Regions from separate parts of the Radiobacillus sp. PE A8.2 genome, predicted to be linked through region 2. Evidence: riboswitches for the same ligand, from Rfam matches in the RefSeq annotation. Region 2 holds a riboswitch; each other region holds the start of a gene.
What was found. A riboswitch is a leader RNA that binds a small molecule or an ion and turns the genes downstream of it on or off. The one in region 2 is predicted to bind cyclic di-GMP.

Region 1 (5,782 bases), on a different contig from region 2:
ACTAATCCACTATATTGTTCCCATAATTGCAATAATTCTATTTGAAGCTGTTTTGTTTCCGCTCCACTTGATAGTGATGCAATCAATTGTTGGGAAGCTTGTTGCACTCCTTGCAGTTGTTCAGCATTTTGCGCTGGATATTTATCTACCCACGTCTGCCAATCCGTTGCTAAAGCACTAGCATTGCCAATCTCTTTCAAGGATTCCTGCCATAAAGCGGGAAAAGCACTAATCCATGCTTCCACCTCTGAACTAAGCTCTATTGCTGTAGCTTCCGTCTGCCAAGGTCTTACATAAGGTTCTAATCCAGACGCAGTCATTTGTTCTGCAAAAATGTCTGCTGATTGCTCAGTAGCAAATAAACCTGCAAATAAGCGAAACTGTCCCTCATGTTCCCAAACCATCGATGGAAACGCTGCTTCGGTAAATTGTGTTTGCCAAGTTTCTGCTTTTTCTACAGTAGAAAAGACACCTGCTTGGATAACGAAAGCTTGCATCGGATCAATAGTATAGGCAACTAACGACCCATCTGTCCCCACTTCACTGCTTGTGTCTGTTCCAGTTTCAGATCCGGCATCATCTGTCGTTGTTGTAGGCGTATCGGTGTTTGCATTATCAGAAGTTGCCGTCTGATCTCCATCTTCTCCAATACCTACAAATAGTCGTAATAAAATAAAGCCTAGCGTTAATCCAATTAGCGTTGCCGAGACCCCAGCAACTGCAAAAGTTTTAATTGCTGATGGGTTAAGCTTTCTATTTCGTTGTTTTTTGACGCTGCTATCATACCAATTAGTGGTATCAGATGTGTCTCTTTTTTCATATTCAATAAGATCATCTGGATCATAATTGCTATCCAGCGTAGCTGCTTGTTCTTTATAAGAATCTTCGAAAGTCTCTCGTGCTTTGTTTTCACTTGGTATAATCGTTTCTTTTCCGTTCATCCGTATTGAAATCGTTTTTTGCTTGTCCACTTTTTTCCCTCGCTTCTGCACTAGAGTTTGTTTCACTCTATCACAGACAAGATGAAAAGTAAGGCGACTTTTGTCAGATGAAGTGTACAATTTTTCTACAATTCTCTCACGTTTCGCTTAGAACGGATTACGCTTGTTTGCCGGTTGTTCGAAGTTATAATCAGGTGCTTCAACTTCCAAGTTTGACAACTCTGGCGAATAAAACGTCGAAATTGAAACAGTAAAGTTAAAATTATTTTCTGGCTGTTGACTAAATTGGATACTATCAATCTCGACTAGACGTTCCAATTCTGATAGCTGATCAATAAATCGGTGCATTGTATTAAAATTAGTCGTAACAACGTTTAACTGGTAGGAAACACGCTCTGTATTAGTAGTTGTTGCCGCTTCTTGGTTTGTTTCATTTGTATTGTTGATTGCTTGCGCGTTCTCTGATGTGACATTAATATTCATAATTTGACTACCTGTTGCTGCTTCTACTTCTTCCATTTGTAATAGAAGCGCAGGAAAATTATTTTCAACCGGCACGATTCTTTGTAATTCAGTCGAGCTTTCTAACGCACCATTCTGTTGATTAGCAATAACTTCTTCTTGTATTGCTAATTGATCAGCCAAGAGTTGCTTTTGCTCTAACGTTGGTTGTATGTAGTAGCTATAGCCAGCGAAACAAACACCGATCACTATAATGGCACTTAATATGGATACTATTAATGATGTACGATTCCACTCTATCTTCATTCTGGATTCGCCTCTTTCATCCAAGCTTGTTCATCGATCGTTATTACATAAGTTGCTAGATAATCATATTGATTCTCTGCCACACCCGTTGCTTGCACCGCATTTGCTTCCACAGAGGTTATAAACGATTGCTGTTGAAGCGTATTGGTAAAGGCAGCAGTGTCAGAAAAAGTATCCATCTGTGTTGCAATCGTAATCGCTGCATCTCCATGACTATAACTCTGAAAAACCCCGCCATCAGGTAACAATTGAATCATATAGTCCATCAAAGCAACAGTTGGAAAAATCGACTGTTCAATTTGCACAATTTGCGTTTGCAATAAAGCTCTATTGTCTTGTAGAGCTGCTTCTGCTCTAACTTCTTGCACCGTTTCTTGATTGGTTGCTAGTTGTTGTTGAATATTGTCTATTTGTTGGTTAAAGTAATTATTTCCCCAGTACAACAAAAATAGAATACCCGCTATTAGTAAGATAGATATGAATGATATAAAGTAAGGAGCACGATTTCTTCTTTTTTTCGGCTCGATAAGGTTAATTTCGACGATCATAGCCAAGTCCAACTCTCTATTCCTTGTTATCTTTTAATGCTAAGCCTAATACATCAGAAAACTTAGCAGGGATCTGTAGTGCTTCATAATTATTGTGCATCGATTCCACTGAAATAGAAAAGCGTTCTTTTACAAACATCTCAATCTTTTCCATATCAGGGAAATCACCAGCAAGAAGAAGCTTTGTAATAGGTTCTGATGAATCAGAAACGGAAAACTGGAAGAAATCCATAAAACGCTGAATTGTAACTAATTGAGATTCAATGTATTGCTCCACAAGTGCATCATTTTCAGTTAATACGTATTCCTTCGTTAAAATGTCATATCGAAGCGGATCACTCGATGTTTTAATGTAACGTGTAAATACTGGTTTTAACTGCTTAAACGCAGTAAGAACAATTGCATCCTTGCCCCATTGAACCGCCAACAGATTTTCATCCTGGCTCGCTTTATTTAATGAATAATACAATCGATATAAAGATAAAGAAGATAAATCCGCTACTACCGGTTTCAACCCTGCATTTTGAAATGTTTGCACAAATTGATTTACCCGCTCACGTGGATAAGCGAACAGTAAAATTTTCGTTTTGTCCTCTGCCTCTCCAATAACTTCAAAATCAAAGATCGGATCTTTAAATGGAAAGCTCAAATTTTCCTCAAGCTCCATATAAACATAGCTTTTTATTTCCTGTTTTGTTAATCCTTTTGGCACAACATGCTCACGAATCGAAACTGCTGTTTCTGGCACACAAAAATATAGTGGCTGGCGGTTCCATTTCTTTTCTTTAACAAGACTTTTTAATACCTTTTCAAAGGCAGCTTGGTCCTTAATTTTGCCGTCTTCCACAATACCGGCAAGAAGTGGTTTTTCCCCGTAATCCTTAACACCATCCACTGATGGCTTTTTTATGTACATATATCGAATCACATGATCAGTAATAATAATATTGACACGTTTCTGTTGTGCTTCCGACAATGATATCACCCACTTTAGTAAAAGAGATTTAGATACCAATTAATCAAGGTATCACCAAAAAAATATGTAGTAATTGTTCCTAACACAATAAATGGCCCAAATGGTACAGGTTTTTTCCGTTCTATTAAGCCGAATGCTATTAGAAGGATGCTTAAAACCGTTCCATACAACGTCGATAAAAAGAATGCTAACAACACATATTTATGCCCCAGCACAATACCTAATAGCCCAAATAACTTCATATCGCCGCCACCCATACCGCCTCTGCTTACGATAATAATAAGCGCTAATAGTACCACACCAATTACCGCTCCAACGATGGAGCTCCACCATGGTGTTAACGGTACCCAAATGCGGGCAATTACAAGCAAAGGTAAAAAGAAAAGCAGAATTTTGTCAGGAATGAGCATATAACGAAGATCTGTTACAACTATGATAGCCAATAATGACATGAAAAGCAACGAAACGACAAGTTCCTTGCTGAATCCAAAATGAATATAACTGTACATGAATAGAATACCTGTAAACAGTTCAATGGCAGGGTAAAGTATGGAGATTGGTTTATGACAGCTTCTACATTTTCCGCGTTGAAAGATAAAAGAGAAGACAGGAATAAGCTCATACCATTTCAGCGTATGATTACAATGAGGACAATAAGATCGCTGTGATTCGAAAAGCTGTTTGTTGGGGACACGGATACCAACTACGTTGTAAAAAGAACCGAAGATGATACCGGTGATGAAGAAATAAAGGATGTAGAATGATTGCATTTCACATACTCCCTAATATGGTTATAGTGGTCATTATTTAAAAAACCTTGACACTATTAGTGTCAAGGTTAACTTTTCAATTATTCAGGAGCAGTATAAGTTAATTTTACATTATACTTGTTACTACCCGTAGCTTCAGTGTCTACTTCAACATAAGCAGTGGTATAAATTTCACCGGATTCAGGATCCTCAGGCACTTCTTCTAGGTAACCTAATTCAACCAATTCATCTGCAGTAAACCCTGTATAGTCAGTATGATCTATTGGATTCTCACCTGCTGCAACAGCTAAACGAGCAGCCTCTTCTACCATTTCTACGTTTGAATCATGTGCCTTACCTTCCGTATCTGAAATAATACTCCCAATCGCCGGAACAGCGATCGCAGCAATAATCCCCAAAATAACAATTACAGCCAATAACTCAACTAAAGTAAAACCTTTAGCATCTTTCATCATTTTTAATAACTTTTTTAACATGTTTGTTGTCCTCCCCAAATCATATTTATCTAAAACATAATTGTTTGAAGTCAGTCGGTTGCACTACTTGCTCCTAGCTACCCAAAGTGCCCATATAGTGGTAGCTGTTCATAGCATCCCGCTCTTACTAGTTATATTATACTAGACAAACAATTGTTGTCCACAATAATTTTATAACTTAATAGCATATTTTTTGTTTTTTTGTCAAAAAGCATCATAAATTGCAAACATTGGTATAACGATAGCGAGTACGATCGAACCGATGACACCAGTTAGTAGCACAATCATGACTGGTTCAATATAGCTTTTTAACCGATCGGCTACTTCTTCAACTTCATCGTCATAGAAATCGGCTACCTTTTTTAACATTTCATCTAGGGAACCCGATTGCTCACCCACCGCAATCATTTGCGTCACTAATACAGGAAACACCCAATGCTTGTCCATCGGTCCTGCCATCGATTCCCCTTGTTCGAGTGTTTCTGCACTCTCTTTTAAAACTGCTTCGACGACTCTATTACCAACAATTTTTTGTGCGATTTGCACGGAATCAATAATAGGTACCGAACTATTTATTAAAGAACTAAGCGTTCTTGTTAACCTTGCCATCACTGCTTTTTGCATTAATTTTCCGAATATCGGAATTCGTAATTTAATCACGTCAACGCGATATGCAAACTGATCTTGTTTCATCAAATACCCGTAGCCAACGATGATTAAACCAATCAAGATTGGAATCGTCCACCAGAAATCTTGTAAAAACCCACTGATTTTTAAGACGAATGCAGTGTAGGCGGGAAGTTCTTCTCCCATCGATGCAAACATATTCGCAAAAGTTGGTACGATATATGCAAGTAAAAACATCGTCACAAGTATGGTAATAAAGGCGATGATTAGCGGATACGTTAGTGCTGAAACAACTTTTTGCTTGAGACGGAATTGATTCTCGTAGTAATTAGCTAGGTTATTCAATACCTCATCCAAGGTACCGCTTGCCTCACCAGCAATAATCATATTAATGAACAAGCTTGGAAACACTTTTGGGTACTTGTTAAATGCTTGGGATAAAGAAACCCCCGCTTCCAAATCCTCTTTAACATCTTCTAGAATTTTCGTTAATTCAGGATTGTCAATTTGTTCTTGCAAGATAGTCGTTGTTTCGATTAATGGGATACCCGCTTCGATTAATGTCGAGAATTGCCTTAAAAATAGCACAAAATCACGGTTTTTTACCTTACTTCCAAATGAAATATCCATGTACAGAACACTATTCAGCTCTTTTATTTTGAAAACGGCGATCCCT
Region 2 (5,782 bases):
ATTTTATTAGGTGTTGGGGCTGGTACTGGAATCACGGCTAAAAGTAGTGAAGCTGGTGGGGCGGACATGCTAATCATTTACAATTCTGGTCGATACAGAATGGCTGGCCGTGGTTCGTTAGCAGGATTACTATCCTATGGAGATGCCAACCAAATCGTAGTAGAAATGGGTAGTGAGGTGTTACCAGTAGTTAAAGATACACCTGTATTGGCAGGAGTAAATGGAACAGATCCTTTCCGCGTCATGGATGTTTTTTTAAAGCAATTAAAAGACCAAGGCTTTAGTGGCGTACAAAATTTTCCTACAGTTGGTCTAATTGATGGAACTTTCCGCGCCAATTTAGAAGAAACAGGAATGGGATACGATCTAGAGGTTGACATGATTCGTAAAGCACACCAATTGGATTTATTAACAACTCCTTATGTGTTTGATGAAGAACAAGCGACAAAGATGGCCGAAGCAGGTGCGGATATTCTAGTAGCACACATGGGATTAACAACAAAAGGGACGATTGGTGCGCAAACGGCGTTATCCTTGGATGACTGCGTGGAACGTATTCAAGGAATTGTAGATGCTGGAAAGGCAGTCAATCCTGATATTTTAGTCATCTGCCATGGGGGGCCAATTGCGGAACCAGATGATGCAGCATATGTAATTGAACGCGTAAATGGCATTGTTGGATTCTTTGGAGCATCGAGCATTGAAAGATTTGCAGCGGAACGTGGAATTAGAGAGCAATCAGCAGCATTTAAGGAAATAGGGAAATAACCTTACTTTTAATAAAGATAGATCTAGTCCTTTCGGGGGCTAGATCTATTTTCGTAAAGAGGTGCCTTCATTTCCCGATGATGACAAAAAGACCTTCTATGTAGAAATTAATATAACCCCACACTAATGCTTATCATTTTGCACTTATAACTGAAGAAGTTGGAAATGAGTACTGGTGGATGATCGAACAGGGCAAACAGGAACAGGCTAAAGCTCAAAATATATACTTGGAATATGTGGGTGGTGTCGAGTATAGGGTTAAAGAAATTGAAGGGGCCAAGTTTAAGTGGAAGTGCAGCTGTTCACTGGGGGGCTAGGGTTTAGTATCGTTGGTCTCCCAGCTGCTTCTGTGAAGAAATTGGAAGACGAGGTTATGGCTGATTTCTATGCAAAAGACTGTTGTACTATTCCAGATAAAAGGATTCAGATTGACTTGTCACCGGTTGTAAAGAGAAAAGGGAATTCAAGATTTCTAGATATTCGCTAAGTTTACAAATTGTGGATTCGACAATAACCACCGTTTTCTTGCATTTTTTTACAAGTTGTGGTTTCATGAAGTATATAAATATGAATAAAAGCGACAATTTTATATAGGCAAAGGCAAAGCTGTGGAAATGCAGTGACGCAATGCTATAGGGACTTAGACTGTTTCAGTTATGTCAGCCAGCTACCGTTTTTGAAAGAGCACATTCTTTAAACGGAGTGTGTTTTTATTTTACAAGTGTCTAGCTGCGAGTGCCAGTAACTATGCGACTTCACGAATCACCTACGATAAGTCATCATTGATTCAGGTTTTATCGAAAGTCGACTAAGAGCGGACTTGTCGTCCAACGTCGACATCCCCCCAATGGATAGGTATGATTCCGTTATCCTAGTCGACTCGATCTCCAGTCGCTATGTTTCTAAGTGGGTGCTCTGCGCTATTCTTGTATCCTCATCTATTTCTACATCGATTCTACAATTGTAACGTACATACATTTAAATTCTAGCGAGGTGAGCTTGTTAATGAAAGGGAATTCAATCGGACAAAATGATGTTGTATTCAAGGAATCGACGTTTAATGATTCTCCAGACGGTGTTGTGCTTATCAATGATCAAGAAAAGATCGTTTATGCCAATGTAGTAGCTGGGCAATTACTAGGTTACGAGCGACCAATCGAATTAATTAATCAGGTGATTCGTGCTATTTTTCCGAATTACATAAGAAGTGAAGAGTTGAATCTTGGTTTGACGCAAAACAAGACAAAGATCCAACTGCAATCAAAAATGATGTACTGTACTGTAAATGAAGAGCAGCATACACTAATCATCTTTAAAAAATCAGAAGCATTAGAAATATTCAGAGCTTTTTTTAAGGGAATTTCCAATAAAACAGGAGAATCCTTTTTAAGGGCTGTTGTGAAATTTATAACCGAGGTATTTGAAGTTGATGCTGCCATCGTTGGAAGAATGAATGGAGAAGGTTTACAAACGTTGGCTAGCTATAATCGTCATGAATTAGAACATGACATATGGGAGTATTTCCCGGCAGAAGTTTTACAGGATTTAGAGAAGACAAAAACTTCCGTATACATAAATGATATAGAAGAAATAGGTGCTGCTATTCCTGATACGGATGTAAAAAGCTGTTTAGCAGTACCTATCTTAAATGATCAACAGCAGTTGCTAGGGGCCATAGCTATTTTGGAGTGTCAACCTATGATGAATACAGAGCTCGCAAAGGAGATTATGCACTTTCTTTCCTATCGTATTACAGCTGAAATTGACCGAATTAGAAATGAGCAGAAGATCACAGAGAGCAGGCGAAGATATCAGGAAATTATTGAATCTACACAAGAATCTATATACTTATATAGTGATAACCAAATTGTATTTGCAAATGAAAAAGGAATCAAATTATTAGGTGGTTCTGGCTTAATTGATCTAGTAGGATTAGATATCTTGCAATTTACGCATCCGGATTTTCAAGACTTTTTCAAAGCTTTATTAAAGCAAAGCAGTGAAAGAAAACGAGAATCTACCATTATAGAGGGTAAACTTATCGGATTGGATCACCATGTGCATGATGTAGAGGTGATGGTGACACCATATGAATCCTTATCCAGCCAGAATACCTTACAAATATCGGTGAAGGATGTAACAGAACAGAAGCAGGCGCAGAATTTTGATTCGCAATTGCGTATTCGAAAGCAAAAGTCTGAGCTGTTGCAACTGATTAAAAATAAGGACATCAATAACGGAAAGTTGGATAAAGCTTATAAGATTATTGCTGAATCCGCATCGAATTCACTTGGTGTAGAACGTGTAAATATTTGGTTATACCATCCAGAGCGTTATGTGCTTGAGTGTAAGGATCGGTTTGAATGGAGTAAAAATGTGCACAAAACGATAGATTCCATAGATTTAGAGGATAATCCTCATTATATGGTATCGATTGAAAAGGATTCACTTATTACGGTACATGATGTTTATAAGGATATTAGTAATTATAGTATGTACAAGCCGTTTCTCGATCCATCTGTCAGTTCCTATATCGATGCACCGATTCGAATTGACGGTAAAGTGATTGGAGTAGTAAGTTTTGAACACATAGGGATGCCTAGACAGTGGACGTATGATGAACAAAGCTTTTCGTCATCAATTGCGGACATTGTTGCTTTAGCAATTGAGAAAGCAGAACGAAAGCGGGTGGAGGCACAGGTCGAGCACTTAGCTTATTATGACCAATTAACGAAGCTGCCGAACCGGATCTATTTATATGAGAAACTTCATGAAGTGTTAAAAGATGCTAAAAAGCACAACCGAGAATTTGTTGTTATGTTCTTTGATTTAGATCAGTTTAAACAAATCAACGATAGTCTAGGGCATACAGTTGGTGATCAGTTATTGCTAGAGGTTGCGAAACGTATCAAAACATCTATACGTGAAATTGATTTGTTTGCACGAATGGGTGGGGATGAGTTTGTACTAATTCTTCCGCGAATTCGACAAAAAGAAGATGTAGCAGTCGTAGCGGAACGGATAATCGATGCTTTTAAAGAGCCGATTAATCTTGAAGATCGGGAGCTATATATTACGACGAGTATTGGTATTAGCGTTTATCCAGATGATGGTGAGGATGAAGAATCGCTCATTAAGCATGCGGATAGTGCGATGTATGAAGCAAAGGGAAAAGGTAGAAATGCGTATAAATTTTATTCTTCATCAATGAGTGAACAGGCAGAGCAACGGCTGTTACTGGAAATGAATTTAAATAAGGCTTTAGAACGGAAGGAATTTATATTATTCTATCAACCTATTATGGATTTGAATTCAAACAAAATGCGAGGTGGAGAAGCATTAATAAGATGGAATCATCCGGAGTTAGGGCTTCTGTCACCAATAAAGTTTATTGCGTTAGCCGAAGAAACAGGACTGATCATCCCAATCGGATATTGGGTTATTCAATCGGTCTGTGAGCAGATTAAACTGTGGGAGCAGCAGTATGACATGCATGATTTCCGAGTAGCTATTAACATATCTGTGGTACAGTTTGAGGATGAGAGATTTATTGAAAATGTGAAGGCAATTTTAGAGGAAACTAATATTCAACCACATTTATTAGATTTTGAAATTACGGAGAGCGTAATGCAAAATGTCGAAACGTCAATTGCTGTATTAGGTGAATTGCAAAAACTGGGTATACAAGTTTCTCTGGATGATTTCGGTACTGGCTATTCATCTTTAAGTGTGTTGAAACACCTTCCAATCAATAATATTAAGATAGATAAATCATTTATAGATGATCTTCATGCTGAAAATGAGGAAACAATTGTCCAGAACATCATTGACATGAGCCGAAACATGAACTTCAAAGTAGTCGCAGAAGGCATTGAACGTGAGGGACAGTTACATTTCTTGAAAAATAAACTATGTGATTATGGACAAGGGTACTTATTTAACAGGCCACAACCTGTACTAGATTTTGAGAAGAATTTTGGTCAGTAGGGGAACGGTGCCTGTCACTACCCGATTTTTGTCACAATGTGTCTATTAGTGCTGGCGCTGGACAATCGATTAAATGTAGCATTTTATAAAGACATAGCGAGTGTTCGTTCCAACAAGTGATTGACCAGTCAATCACTTGTTTTGTATAGGTTCATTTTACTTTCAACCTTTTCAAGAGACTAGTTAAGTGGCGAGTGCTTAATTTGTCTAAAGCTTCATTAAGAATTATGTATGTTTAGTGTTTTTTTGTTTTTTCTCTAGGAAAAATTATATATTAATAGGTTAAATCAGGTTTAAATTATTATTTTGGCATTTTTACACCTTTGTGAAGATGGTTTATCTTAATAATAAGAAAAAGCTATTGTATGAGGTGGGTAGTTCCATAGTCTTCCGAACAATGCGGCATTTATAAGTACAATTGGGTACAAGGATACAGATGAAGTCAGGCTTCCGCGGGCGACCGCCGATTAAAGTGACGGACACATAACGAGTGAATCCATCTAGGAAGCAGCTAGCATGCGTCGCATCCGAACGCGTATCCCAAAGAAAGGATAGGTACATAATTATGCCTAGAAAGAAACGAATTTGGATTCCGAACACCTTCTATCATGTTGTATGTCGTGGAAACCGCAGGGATGCTCTCTTTAAAGATGAAGGTGACTTCAAGATTTTCCTCTATATGCTCCACAAAGTAAATGAAATTGCTCCTTTTGATTTAGCCTCCTACTGCATAATGACGAATCATTTTCATCTGCAAATGCGGACCCAACAACAACCAATCTCCAAAGTAATGTCCCTCCTAAACAAACGTTATGCCGATTATTATAATACGAAAAATCGAATTACTGGCCACGTTTTTGAGAAGCGGTACTATGACAAGATCATCTACTCTCAGCAAGACATGCTTGAAGTAAGCCGCTACATCTATCGGAATCCCATTGAAGCAAACATGGTTAAGAAGGTTGAAGCTTATTGTTGGAGCAGCTATCGGAATTACCTACACACAACTGGTTCTCCGGTTGTAAAT
Region 3 (5,782 bases), on a different contig from region 2:
CACAATATACCTGATTAGGTCCATTTACCATTACCTCAGATACATCCTCATCCATTAAAAGCGGATTTATTGGACCAAAGCCTGTTAGATCATTTATTAAATCATCGACTACTTGTTTACGGTCAATATTGCCACGAAATGATTCATCTTCTTTAATAATTTCCATTGCCATATCGTCAATCTTAGGAAGTATCGAATTTATATCCTCATCAGCTTTCATTTCTTGCAAAATCTGCTTGTGGATTAAATTTTTTAATTCGGCCTGTTTCTTATTTTCTTTTTTAGGCTTGATGACTTTTTGACTTGTCGACGGCGTAGGATTTTCTTGTTTTTTTGTTTTTTCAGTATTAGGAGGTGAAGGATCTACTTTTTCGTTTGGTTTTATGTCTTCAGAAATTCGTTGTTTTTTAGGTGCATGTTTTTCTTGCAGTTTATCTAGAAGACTCATAACGATTTACTCCTTTCTTTTTTTGCCAAACCATTTTTTGTTTTTTGAACTCTTATCCTTTTTTGTATGCGCGGTATTGGATGTCATATTTTCTGCCATCTTAAATAACACCTTTGACAAATTGGATTTTGTCTGACTAATAGTAAAAGGGATCCCTAGATTTAACGATTGAGATGTAATCTTGAAATTATTCGGAATCTGAATCGCGGTTACTTCATTGAACATGCCGGGTACTTCCTCCGCCTTAATCAAACTTTCCATATCAAAACGGTTGATTACTAGCTGCACCTTTTCTCTTATCCCGAGTTTTTCGTAAGTCTCTAACAATAGTCTAGTGTTCTTTAATGAAGTCATTTCTAATGTCGTAATAGCCAATATCTGGTCAGCTTGCTCGATAATATCAACGGCATGACCATTTATTTCCGTACCGGTGTCAATAATTACAAAATCAAATTGGTTACGTAACATTTCTATCACTCGAACGAGTGCTTCGTTTGTTATTAGTTCAGCAAACTCTGGTCTGTCCGGAGCAGCTAATACGTTAACTCCTGAGGAATGGGTAGACAGGAAATTGTTTAGAGAATAATCATCCATTCCTTCAATCTCCTCAACCACATCCTTTATCGTAAAGGTAGGTTGTAAATCCATTGCTAAACTAATATCGCCGAACTGAAAATCACCGTCTAGCAAACAAACATTTAGGTTTTTCTTCGTTAATGCCACAGAGAGGTTAACAGAAATTAGTGTTCTGCCAACCCCTCCTTTTGCACTGCAAACCGCAATAACTTTTCCCTTTTGCTCTAGCTCGGTAGTATCGTCCCTTGCCATGATGGTCTCTCCTTCTACGTTTACCTATTAGATCATCATTGTTCTGATGGATTATCTGAATTAATTCTTGAATGTAGCGTTAAATGAAGCGTACCTTCTAATGTAGCTTTTATTAAAGTATTTGCATCACTTGGTGTTAATTCAAAAGTAATCGTATTATAATCAATTTGGTCAGCTACGGTAGTCGATTCGACCATTTTCTTACCTACCGCCAACACATGAACATTGGATAATATTATTTCCGAAATCACCGTTGAATCTTGGCCTTCTTTAAACAAATCACCTTTTGTTAAATTCACATCTACGTAATCATTGGGCTCGATTAGATTTGCTACTGACTGAATGTCACTTACGGAAATCGAAACAGCTCGGAAACCTTCTTTTACCTTCCGTGATAAAAATAAATTTTCTTCTTGTGCATCAGTTAGGTGATGAGAAAGGATGATTTCCTCAGATTCAATTGTCCCTGTAGCAAATTTCCCTTCGACTTCTGCAATGCTAGACACTGCTTGCGGCAGCACATTTTCATCGACCACTTGTTTTTCCTCAAGCATGTCAGCAGAAATCAGTTGGTTTTCAGTAATCGGTTGCTTTGCAACAATCACCTTTACTGTACTTTGTTGTGCAACTTGTTCTGTTTGAGGGGGCTGTTGTGTATTATTAAAAAATAAAAAAGTAGTAATGATTGCCATTATGATTGCTAATAAAAATAAAAATTTGGAACGCATGCTTTCCACCTACTCTGTTAGTCTTATCGTATATGTCCGTTAAGCTCGGCGTCAGAATCTTGCTAGAAAATACCTTGTTTAAATCCTATATAAAGTATTAGTAGTAATAGTTTCGGGGAATAAGAAGCTTCCGTTTTCCCTCCGGTTATTGCTTAAATTCTCTCACTCTATTCTTACCGTAGAAGTAGATGAAAGTGTTATAGAATTTGATGGGAATAACTTATCAAACGGAATTAGTGGTTCTATTTCAGATTGAATCTTTACAGTTACTGAATCACCTGAAGATGTTATGTCTGGTTGTATACTTACTCTTGAGTTATTTGCTTGTTGGTTAGCAAATTGTTCTAATTCGGATACGTTTCTACCTAGCGTCGCTTCACGTGCAGTTTGTTGTGTAATATATTGCAGCGTGGAATGCGTGTATATAATTTTACCTACATCTACTATGCCTATTATTAATAAAAGTAAGAGAGGGATAACGAGCGCTGTTTCAACAATAGATTGACCTTTTTCATCACGGATCATAGCCAGAACACACCTTTTAGAAAGAACGCCATTACCGCACCTGCTGCAATTGCTACACCATAGGGATATGTGGTTTGCAAACCTTCTTTCTGGAGCAATGGAATTTTCAAACCATATCTGATTCCACATAAGGAGTAAAACATTTGTTTAAAACGTCGTGTAACTCCCTTGCGGAACAACAAAACTAGAACACCAATCACACACCCAATTACAGCCATGTAAAACCCTGTGTACAATACAAACGATGTCCCTTTTATTGCGCCAACTAACGCCAGCAGCTTAACGTCACCCGCGCCCATGCCACCCATCAGATATGGAATCAAAAGTAGAGCTAAACCACTTATAAACCCTAGTAAACTAATAAGAAGACCGTTCCAACCTAGAAAGATCATATTTATTAGAAGAGCTATGAGTATTGCTGGAAAAATCACTTTATTATATATTTTCCTACTTTGCAAGTCAGTAATTACACAGATTAATAGAACTGTGAATAACAATAGATTTAGCAACATATACTCACTCTCCCTGTTACAAAAAGTTTAAAAACAGCTCTACTATTTAAGTAAAGCTGCCTTTTTAAAAATATTATGAACTTACACCAGATACATCTGTAAGTGAGTCTGTTACATCTTTAAACATTGCTGTTATTTGTTTGCCGAATAAGGTAATAATTGCAACCACACCAACAGCAATAACACCCAACACGATCGCATACTCAGTCATACCTTGTCCATCTTCTTCAATAAACAATCCTTTTAATTTGTTCAACATTTAGAATCTCTCCCTTTATAATATAAAATTTAAATTATGACCAACTCTAGTTAATGATTTCTTTGCTGCTCCTGCTGGTAATTCAATTACAGAAACCGCATCTGCATAACGTTTTCCGACTTTCCCTGGTTCCAAAGCCTCGTCGATAGCAACGACTATGTTGTTTTTGTTCACGTACAAAATATCAATGGAGTAATTCATGAAGTAAGTATGGACGGATTGGCAGGGTTTAATGTGTAATCCTGTTCCTAGACTAAGCTGATCTGTAAACATTAGCCCCTTCAGTCGTTTGAAGAAGGAATAGGCTTGTCCAATTTGCTCAGCGATTACCTGATCATTACTCAGGTTAACTAACTTCAATGCTTCACCTCCGATTAATAAAAATAACCCCGCCTTTACCGAAAGCGGGGTTATTACTGTAGTTAATCAACAATTTAAGAGTTAGCATTACATTTTCATGTAATCTCTAAAACTATCCAAGTTGATTAAACTACTCCCTGTTCTTTCGGTAACTGGCTGGCACCGTGTATTTCTACACGTAAGCCCCTATAGCTTTGCGTCTCTGGCTTTCACCAGGTTTGCCTTTATCGAGATGCAGGAAATATAAAATTTTCCGACTAAATCTCTTAAACTTATACTAAAGCAGACATCCACATTTTAAAATAGGTCAAAAGTCGTGTAATTTCGACAATTCATGATAATTTTTATAGTAAATTTATACATTTTTAACGTTAAACATATATTTTATAATACATTTTACCTAGAATATATAGTATGAACTATTTCACGACACAACTTACATAGTCATAATTAACCATGTCGGTATTTGATTTGATTTAATGTTTTCAGTATTTTTCTAATTTATTTACCGTATTGAACATCTTAGAAATAAACACTTAATGCTCCCTCTGATTATCATTTTTGTTTCTTCACCCTAAAATGCATAATCGTCATTAGCATAAACAAGTAGGCGACTAGCGCAAAAAAAGTATACACATAAAGTATCGGTTTCTGTTCCACGTATCCAACGATCGGTATATTTAATATAAGCAATAATGGAATCCCGAACATAATCGCTGTTGCACTACCCATTACCATATTCTCGGTTGCATTCGATTTGAATTTTGGGTCTACTGCTTTGACTAATGCCATTCCGGTCGAAATCGTTCCGGTGAGCATACCGTAGAATCCTAGAACATTAGGTATCTTATCCTGTGGAAACAGCCGCGGACAAAGCCATACCGTAAAGAAAATAGTTGCCGCTCCCCCAACCGTTGTCAGCAGCAGAACAACGAAAGCGTACTCCCTTAAGGCATAAATCGAAATAGCCGAGATAGATGCTGCGATCATATAGTCAAACGAAAAACCAGAGATCCGTTGCAATAAATAGTTGTTAGGTTTGTGCTCCAAGTGCACACCTTTATCCCTTAAGCGGTTTAATATCCAGCGGAACAATATGGCATATAAGCTACCAATGATAAAGTGAAAACCCATTAATAGCTGTGAAAAAGTCTCTCCGTACGTCCCAAGTGGAGTTAATACATTTCCTAATCCTACAATCGTTAAATAGGTCACTAAATAAATTACACCGATAAGTGCCATTTGAAAGGATAGCTTGTCCATTGCATCACTTAATGGTATTTCATCTGGTTCTAATTCTTCGATTACTTTATCATGATGCGCTGCATTGCTTGTGGAATTGGACGTATAACGTTTGTTTTTCGTTAAAATATTCATAAGTATAATACCAATAACCGTTGCCCATATAAATCCAATTCCAGCAATCGTTAAACCGAGATTTCCTCCACCAGTTAAGCCAAGCTGTTCCCACTGCGTTCCAATGGAATAGGCTTGCCCAGGTCCTTGACCAAATCCTAACGGCAATAACAGACCAACACCCGGAAAAATATCAGGATAGATCGTCATCATCAGAATTAGTAAAATGCCAAACCCTAGCACACCTTGTACTAAATAGGTGGAAACAATGAACATGCCGGCATTTAACATGCCTGGTTTTTTCTCCACATTACGTTCCTTAAGAGATAATGCAATAAACCCAATTGCCATCAGATGGTAAACTAAATCACCCAACCTGTCTAAATCAAAGCTAATCCAGCCAATCACTTCTGGACCAACAATTAAACCCATAAATCCAGCAATCATTGACGTTGGTATGATAAATCTTTGTAAAGCAGGAATTCTTGCTTTTAATACAGCTGCTACAGCGATAAATAATGACAACCACGTAAAATCAATAATAAACTCCCATGAATTACTCAACTTTTTCCCTCACCTTCTTGTTCTCTGACAATCCTAACAGTTGAATTGTTTTCAACCATTTGTATGCAGAAGTTTCAGGTCGATAAAAGATGGCACGATACATTTTGTTGTGATAATAAAAGTCCAATTTATGATGAAGTTGAACATTTAAACCTTCGATATGTTCAAGTTCGAAGCTATGATTTCCTCCCTTATCTGCTTG
Region 4 (5,782 bases), on a different contig from region 2:
GATTACCTGGTAGCATTCGTGTAATAAAGAATACAATTACCGCAACGATAAATAATGTAGGTATTAATTGTACAATTCTTTTAAAGAGAAATCCCTTCAACAAACTCCCTCCTTGATTCATTATTTGAATCGTTGTTTTAATATGTGAATAAATTGAATCTTATCATCCATTATTTTCGATGTAAATAGAATTTCTACAAAAAACACTAAATTTTTAGATTTTTCTAGATTTTTAGATAATTGTATTTACAATATTGTTAATTTTGTGTTAACTTTAGTTATATTCATTATTTGAATCTATGTATCACTATGTGAATCAAATAAAAGGGGGAAATTCAATTGAAAAACAGTAAATGGAAAATAGCTCTATTTGCTATTATCTTTGGTCTATTAACAATGGTATTAGCAGCATGCTCTTCCGAATCTAATTCTGGAGAAGGTAATTCAACAGATGATGACGGAAACGCAACTGAAGGTACTGAAGGTGAAGGCTCTAGTAGTGGTAGTGGTGGTGTTTTGAACATTGGTTTGTCGTCTAACGCGGCAACGTTAGACCCTACCCTTTATACAGGAACATATGAATCACAAATTATGCGCTCCATAGCTGATACCGTAATTGTGTACGACAAAGACTTACAAAGCATGGTACCTTCATTAGCAACGGAGTGGAGTGCTGCAGATGATATGATGTCATATACATTCAAATTAAGAGATGATGTTTACTTCCAACAAGGTGAATACCAAGATGGAAGACAAATGACAGCAGAGGACGTTAAGTACAGCTTAGAACGATCAGCTGAGAACTCGGCTCAAAACCGTCTAAGTGGTGTTGAAAGTGTGGAAGTTACAGGTGAATTCGAAGTTGTCATTCACGTAGAAGAACCTAATGCAGCACTACTAGCAATGCTAACAGACCAAGGTAATATTATTGTTCCAAAAGAAGAAGTGGAAGGCTGGGGAGACCAATTTGGTGCTCACTTAGTAGGGACAGGTCCATTCATTCTTGATGAATGGCAAACGGATCAACAAGTAGAATTAGTTAAGAACGAAAACTATTGGGGAGAAGAACCTAACCTTGATGGTGTAACATACAAATTTATCTCTGATGCATCCATGATGACAAATGCGTTACGTTCTGGTGATATTGATATTGCAACAGACATTAAAGGACAAAATAGAGAAGTTATAGAACAAGATGAAAACCTAGATCTACTATCAACTCCGGGTCTTTCGATTACTTATCTTGATATGAACTTCCAACAAGGTCCTACAGCAAATCCACTAGTAAGAGAGGCTATTTATAAAGCAACTAATATCGAAGAAATTGTACAAGGTGTACACCAATGGGGTGGAGGCACGGTTGCCAATGGACCACTTCCAAAAGGTTCTTGGGGGTATGATGATTCTTTTGAGTCATTAACGCCTGAATATAATCCAGAAGAAGCGAAAGAAATTTTAGATCAAACAGAATATGCAGGTGGATTTGAAATCGACCTATATGTACTAGAAACACGTAAGAACTATGCGACAATCTTCCAAAACCAAATGAAAGAAAACTTAAATATCGATGTTAACATTCAAGTTTCTGAATGGGGAACGTTAACAGAGACAATTTCTAGTAACAACGCACCGATGAACATTGGTGGATGGTCTTGGTATCCAGATCCATATTTCTTCCTTAATCCACGTTTCCACTCGAGTCAACATGGATCTAATGGTAACGGTAAAGCATATGAAAGTGAAAAAGTAGATGAACTACTCGATCGTGCACTTACAGAAACAGCTGATCAAGCAGAACGTGCTGAATTATACCAGGAGGCTGTTGCAGAAATCTTAGCAGATCATGCAACGATTGAATTTGATAACTTAGACATTGCAACTGGTATTAATCCAAAAGTTAAAGGATTTAACCTTTCTCCAGATGGATCGATTCATGTTGTAAGTCCAAATGGTGTTAACATTTCAATTGAAGAATAAGAACAAAAGCGCAGAGCTCCGGTTAGCGACGTACGGACTGGACTGAACCGCAGGAGATAAAGGAAACACGGTGAACGAAGTGAATCGATGTTGACTTATCGTACGGAGGTGAGGGAAGTCTCGCTAGTCGCTGGCGCTCGAAGCTGGCCGTGGCTAAATAACTCAGCAAGATATCCACAACTGTTTATTTTTATAATTTCCTAGACCATTAGAAAAGCGCAGGCGCCTTGCTCACCTCCGACAAGCTTAATTCAAACCTCGGAGTGGTGGTCTTCGCCACATAGAGGTTTGAATTAAGACCTCGAGGAGGTAGGCGCCGGAGCTGGACATCTTCAAATTTATTACTTTATTATCTTTCAAGCAAAGAGAAGTAGGGATTGTCCCTACTTCTCTTTCTTCAAAGGGAGGTATATTAATGAACAAAAAGATCGGTGTGATTACAATTGGTCAAGCTCCAAGAACAGACTTGTTACCCGAAGTAGAAAGGTTCTTTTCCTCCGATGTAGAATTTATCCAACGAGGTGTACTTGATGGTTTCGGTAAAAAGGAACTAGAACAAATAAAGCCCGAACCAAATCAGACAACACTTGTTTCAAGGCTCAAGGATGGTACTTCTGCCACGATGGCAAAAGAAAAAACACTTCCGATTATCCAACAAATTATCGACGATTTTAATCGAGATCAAGTCCATTTAATTATTATAGCTTGCACAGGCGAATTTAAACTTTTTCAATCTAATGTTCCAATCATCTACCCCGATTATTTATTGAACCATGTTGCACAAGGTATTTTTAGAAACAAAGGAAAAATTGGCGTCATCGTACCACTTCCAGAGCAATATGAATCAATAGAAAAAAAGTGGCAAGCTGCAGGTTTTTCACCTACATCTTGCGCAAGCTCGCCTTACATCTATGATGAAAGCTCACTTATCAAAGTAACAAATGAACTTGAAAAATCAGATATAAGTACGATTGTACTAGATTGTATCGGCTATACCCAAGATATGAAAGATATTGTTAAAAAGCATACGAGGAAAAATGTTATCTTATCTAGAAATATTGTATTTAAAAATGTGGCAGAATTACTTTAATTAGGATTTTTGTATGGATGCACTTCCTACAAAGATACTATCCTATGGGTACATGCTACAGATCTTAGATAAAATTCGATTTCTAACACGTATAGACATTTGCTAGCAATGGTGAGGTGGCCTCCCAACTTGAATCATCTTAGATAAAATAATATAAGAACGAAAAAGATACTTTTGCATAGCCTGAGAATCCAGAGAAGAACACCCGAAGTGTTACACTCTACGCCAACTTCGGAAAGTGACACCTCTTACCACTAAAACAAGGCAATCTATCGAAAGGATTGCCTTGCTCCTGTTCCCTATACTTCCAAATTCCGCCTGCCTAGCTCATCTTTTAACAACTGTATAAAGTCTTCACTCAACTTTAATGACAGCGCTTTTGTATAGGCGACAATTAATTCTTCATCATTTAAATGTAAAATACCAATACCAGTCATTACATGAACAACATCCTACAAAATTCAGTCGGTTGCACTAGACGCTCCCGGTTATTTAAGTGCCCACGTAAAAATAATCGTTCATCGCTTCTGTATACAAATCTTAGCTTTATTGACTTTTGAATGCAATAGGGTTATTTATAGATGTTATACTACTACATGTATAAAATATTCCACATACGTCGTTCAGAATGAACAAAGTATAATCACCTTTTTGCACAAGACCCGTTTTTGGAAGTAACCATGGAAGATAAGCCAAAGGTGATGGTGATTTGATTTTCCAAAATTTCCACTTGTAAAGTAAAAGAATTCATAGTACAATCTTCAAAGTGTCCACAAATTAAATATTGAAACTGTATAACCTCAAGAATATGGCTTGAGGGTCTCTACCAGGAACCTTAAAATCCTGATTACAGAAAATGAATCGTTAATAATTCGTTTTTTGTAATCTGGATTTTTTTGTACTTTCCTTTCGAGAAGGTTGGATTCAAGCATGAGAATGCGGGCTAGTAAGTCTTCGTGTTCTTTAGCACGATCGACAAGCACAACATCACCCTGGAAGACCGTCGCACCCTAACAAACGTAGAAAGGAAGATTAACAAACTATGAATATAAAAGTATTTATTTTAGCTTTTGCAACACTATCAGTTGGATTAGTTGAATTAATCGTAGGCGGGATTTTGCCGACTCTTGCTGAGGATTTAAATATAGCTTTAAGTACGGCAGGACAGTTCATCACAGTATTTGCTCTTATTTATGCCTTAGCGGGGCCAATTTTGCTTGTTATTACGAAAAAAATCGAACGCAAGAAACTGTATCTGATTGCCCTGTTGGTTTTCTCACTTGGCAATGTTATGACTTATTTTAGTCCTGATTTTACATGGATGATGGTTGCCCGGGTAATTACCGCTGCTAGTACAGCGCTGATTGTCGTATTGTCGCTCATTATTGCCCCAAAAATTGTTGCGCCTACCCATCGCGCAAAGGCGGTTGGGCTCGTTTATATGGGGATTAGTTCCTCGCTCGTACTCGGTGTGCCTCTCGGAATTCTAATTTCGAACACATTTGGCTGGCGCGTTATCTTCCTTGGAATTGCCGTGTTATCGCTTGTCGCAATGGTGCTGATTGCCTTGTTTTTAGAGGATGTACCAGGAGAAGCCGCTGTACCGCTCAAGCAACAGCTGAAAGCAGTTTGCAGTCCCAAAATTGGCTGTGCCCATCTTGCCACGTTATTTTTCCTAGCGGGTCATTATACACTATATGCGTATTTTACACCGTTCCTGGAAACAGAGCTGCATTTGAATTCCTATTGGATTAGTGTGTGCTACTTCATTTTCGGAATTGCAGCAGTTGGCGGTGGAGCTTTAGGTGGAACACTTTCTGATTGGATTGGTACGAAGAAAAGCATTTTGATGGTGATCATCGCCTTTGTAGTTGTGCTTGGAATCTTGCCGTTCACCACTTTTTCACTTGCACTGTTTATTCCAGTGATGATCATCTGGGCAGCGCTAAGTTGGGCACTAGCTCCACCACAGCAAAGCTATTTGATTCAAGCCGCCCCAGCCACCTCGGATATCCAGCAGAGCTTTAACAATTCCGCACTGCAAGTTGGGATTGCCGTAGGTTCTGCGATGGGCGGAATTGCGTTGGAACAAACCGGCACCGTGGCTCAAATGCCATGGGTTGGGAGCATCGTTACCGTAATTGCTTTACTGTGTGCCGTATATTCTTTATCTAAAACGAAAAATAGAAGACAGAAGAACATCTCTACCTCATCGTTACAGGAATCAGGGGTTTAGGTAGGAGATTCCAAATCCAAACATCCTAGATTGGCGTATCGCTGGTCTAGGATCCTTTTTAATTTAACTGGTTAGCATTCATTATACACGATACTCTTTTGCACTGTTAATAAAAAATTCTAGTAAACTTTTGGTTAAAAAATAGGTGAGTCTAAGCCAAGCACTGTTAAAATTATAAAGCACTTCCTCTAGAAGTCCCAACCGGCACATTATAAAAAAAGGGAAGTTACATCCACAATTCCACCCCCAACAAATATTATTCCAAAATGTTAATTGTTTTACATCAAATTGAATATAAGCACATTATAATTAAAGGAGTTAATCAAGCATTAGTTCCTCGTTTGCTAGATTGGCGAGGTTATCCAGATTATTAATGATGTAGTATCGCCCATCCTTTCTTATATATTTATTTTCTTCAAGCCATTTTATATTTTTAGCGATTGTTACGCGGGTAATGCCTAACAAGTTGGCCATTTCCT

Region 1: linked by a shared signal. The riboswitch ahead of ACI6MV_RS07315 (prepilin-type N-terminal cleavage/methylation domain-containing protein) and the one ahead of ACI6MV_RS01250 (EAL domain-containing protein) in region 2 are both predicted to bind cyclic di-GMP.
Region 3: linked by a shared signal. The riboswitch ahead of ACI6MV_RS06630 (DUF192 domain-containing protein) and the one ahead of ACI6MV_RS01250 (EAL domain-containing protein) in region 2 are both predicted to bind cyclic di-GMP.
Region 4: linked by a shared signal. The riboswitch ahead of sda (sporulation histidine kinase inhibitor Sda) and the one ahead of ACI6MV_RS01250 (EAL domain-containing protein) in region 2 are both predicted to bind cyclic di-GMP.

The regions. Positions count from the first base shown of each region.
Region 1 is NZ_JBJGXI010000009.1:112,371-118,152, forward strand. Features, by position in the region: gene ACI6MV_RS07290 (SPOR domain-containing protein) at 1-971, opposite strand, end outside; gene ACI6MV_RS07295 (hypothetical protein) at 1,089-1,709, opposite strand; gene ACI6MV_RS07300 (PilN domain-containing protein) at 1,706-2,257, opposite strand; gene pilM (type IV pilus biogenesis protein PilM) at 2,274-3,233, opposite strand; gene ACI6MV_RS07310 (prepilin peptidase) at 3,248-4,003, opposite strand; gene ACI6MV_RS07315 (prepilin-type N-terminal cleavage/methylation domain-containing protein) at 4,084-4,479, opposite strand; cyclic di-GMP riboswitch class II at 4,523-4,607, opposite strand; gene ACI6MV_RS07320 (type II secretion system F family protein) at 4,684-5,782, opposite strand, start outside.
Region 2 is NZ_JBJGXI010000001.1:314,606-320,387, forward strand. Features, by position in the region: gene ACI6MV_RS01240 (phosphoenolpyruvate hydrolase family protein) at 1-768, shown strand, start outside; gene ACI6MV_RS01245 (magnesium chelatase domain-containing protein) at 1,055-1,255, shown strand; cyclic di-GMP riboswitch class I at 1,358-1,443, shown strand; gene ACI6MV_RS01250 (EAL domain-containing protein) at 1,774-4,755, shown strand; gene ACI6MV_RS01255 (transposase) at 5,321-5,782, shown strand, end outside.
Region 3 is NZ_JBJGXI010000008.1:102,515-108,296, reverse strand. Features, by position in the region: gene ACI6MV_RS06660 (TadA family conjugal transfer-associated ATPase) at 1-448, opposite strand, end outside; gene ACI6MV_RS06655 (CpaE/TadZ family protein) at 455-1,276, opposite strand; gene cpaB (Flp pilus assembly protein CpaB) at 1,312-2,004, opposite strand; gene ACI6MV_RS06645 (TadE/TadG family type IV pilus assembly protein) at 2,167-2,529, opposite strand; gene ACI6MV_RS06640 (A24 family peptidase) at 2,526-3,041, opposite strand; gene ACI6MV_RS06635 (Flp family type IVb pilin) at 3,115-3,300, opposite strand; gene ACI6MV_RS06630 (DUF192 domain-containing protein) at 3,316-3,660, opposite strand; cyclic di-GMP riboswitch class I at 3,805-3,893, opposite strand; gene ACI6MV_RS06625 (sodium/glutamate symporter family protein) at 4,216-5,580, opposite strand; gene ACI6MV_RS06620 (lysophospholipid acyltransferase family protein) at 5,573-5,782, opposite strand, start outside.
Region 4 is NZ_JBJGXI010000015.1:15,515-21,296, reverse strand. Features, by position in the region: gene ACI6MV_RS09940 (ABC transporter permease) at 1-100, opposite strand, end outside; gene ACI6MV_RS09935 (ABC transporter substrate-binding protein) at 340-1,977, shown strand; gene ACI6MV_RS09930 (AroM family protein) at 2,393-3,067, shown strand; gene sda (sporulation histidine kinase inhibitor Sda) at 3,367-3,504, opposite strand; cyclic di-GMP riboswitch class II at 3,522-3,605, opposite strand; purine riboswitch at 3,838-3,937, shown strand; gene ACI6MV_RS09920 (MFS transporter) at 4,110-5,303, shown strand; gene ACI6MV_RS09915 (Crp/Fnr family transcriptional regulator) at 5,622-5,782, opposite strand, start outside.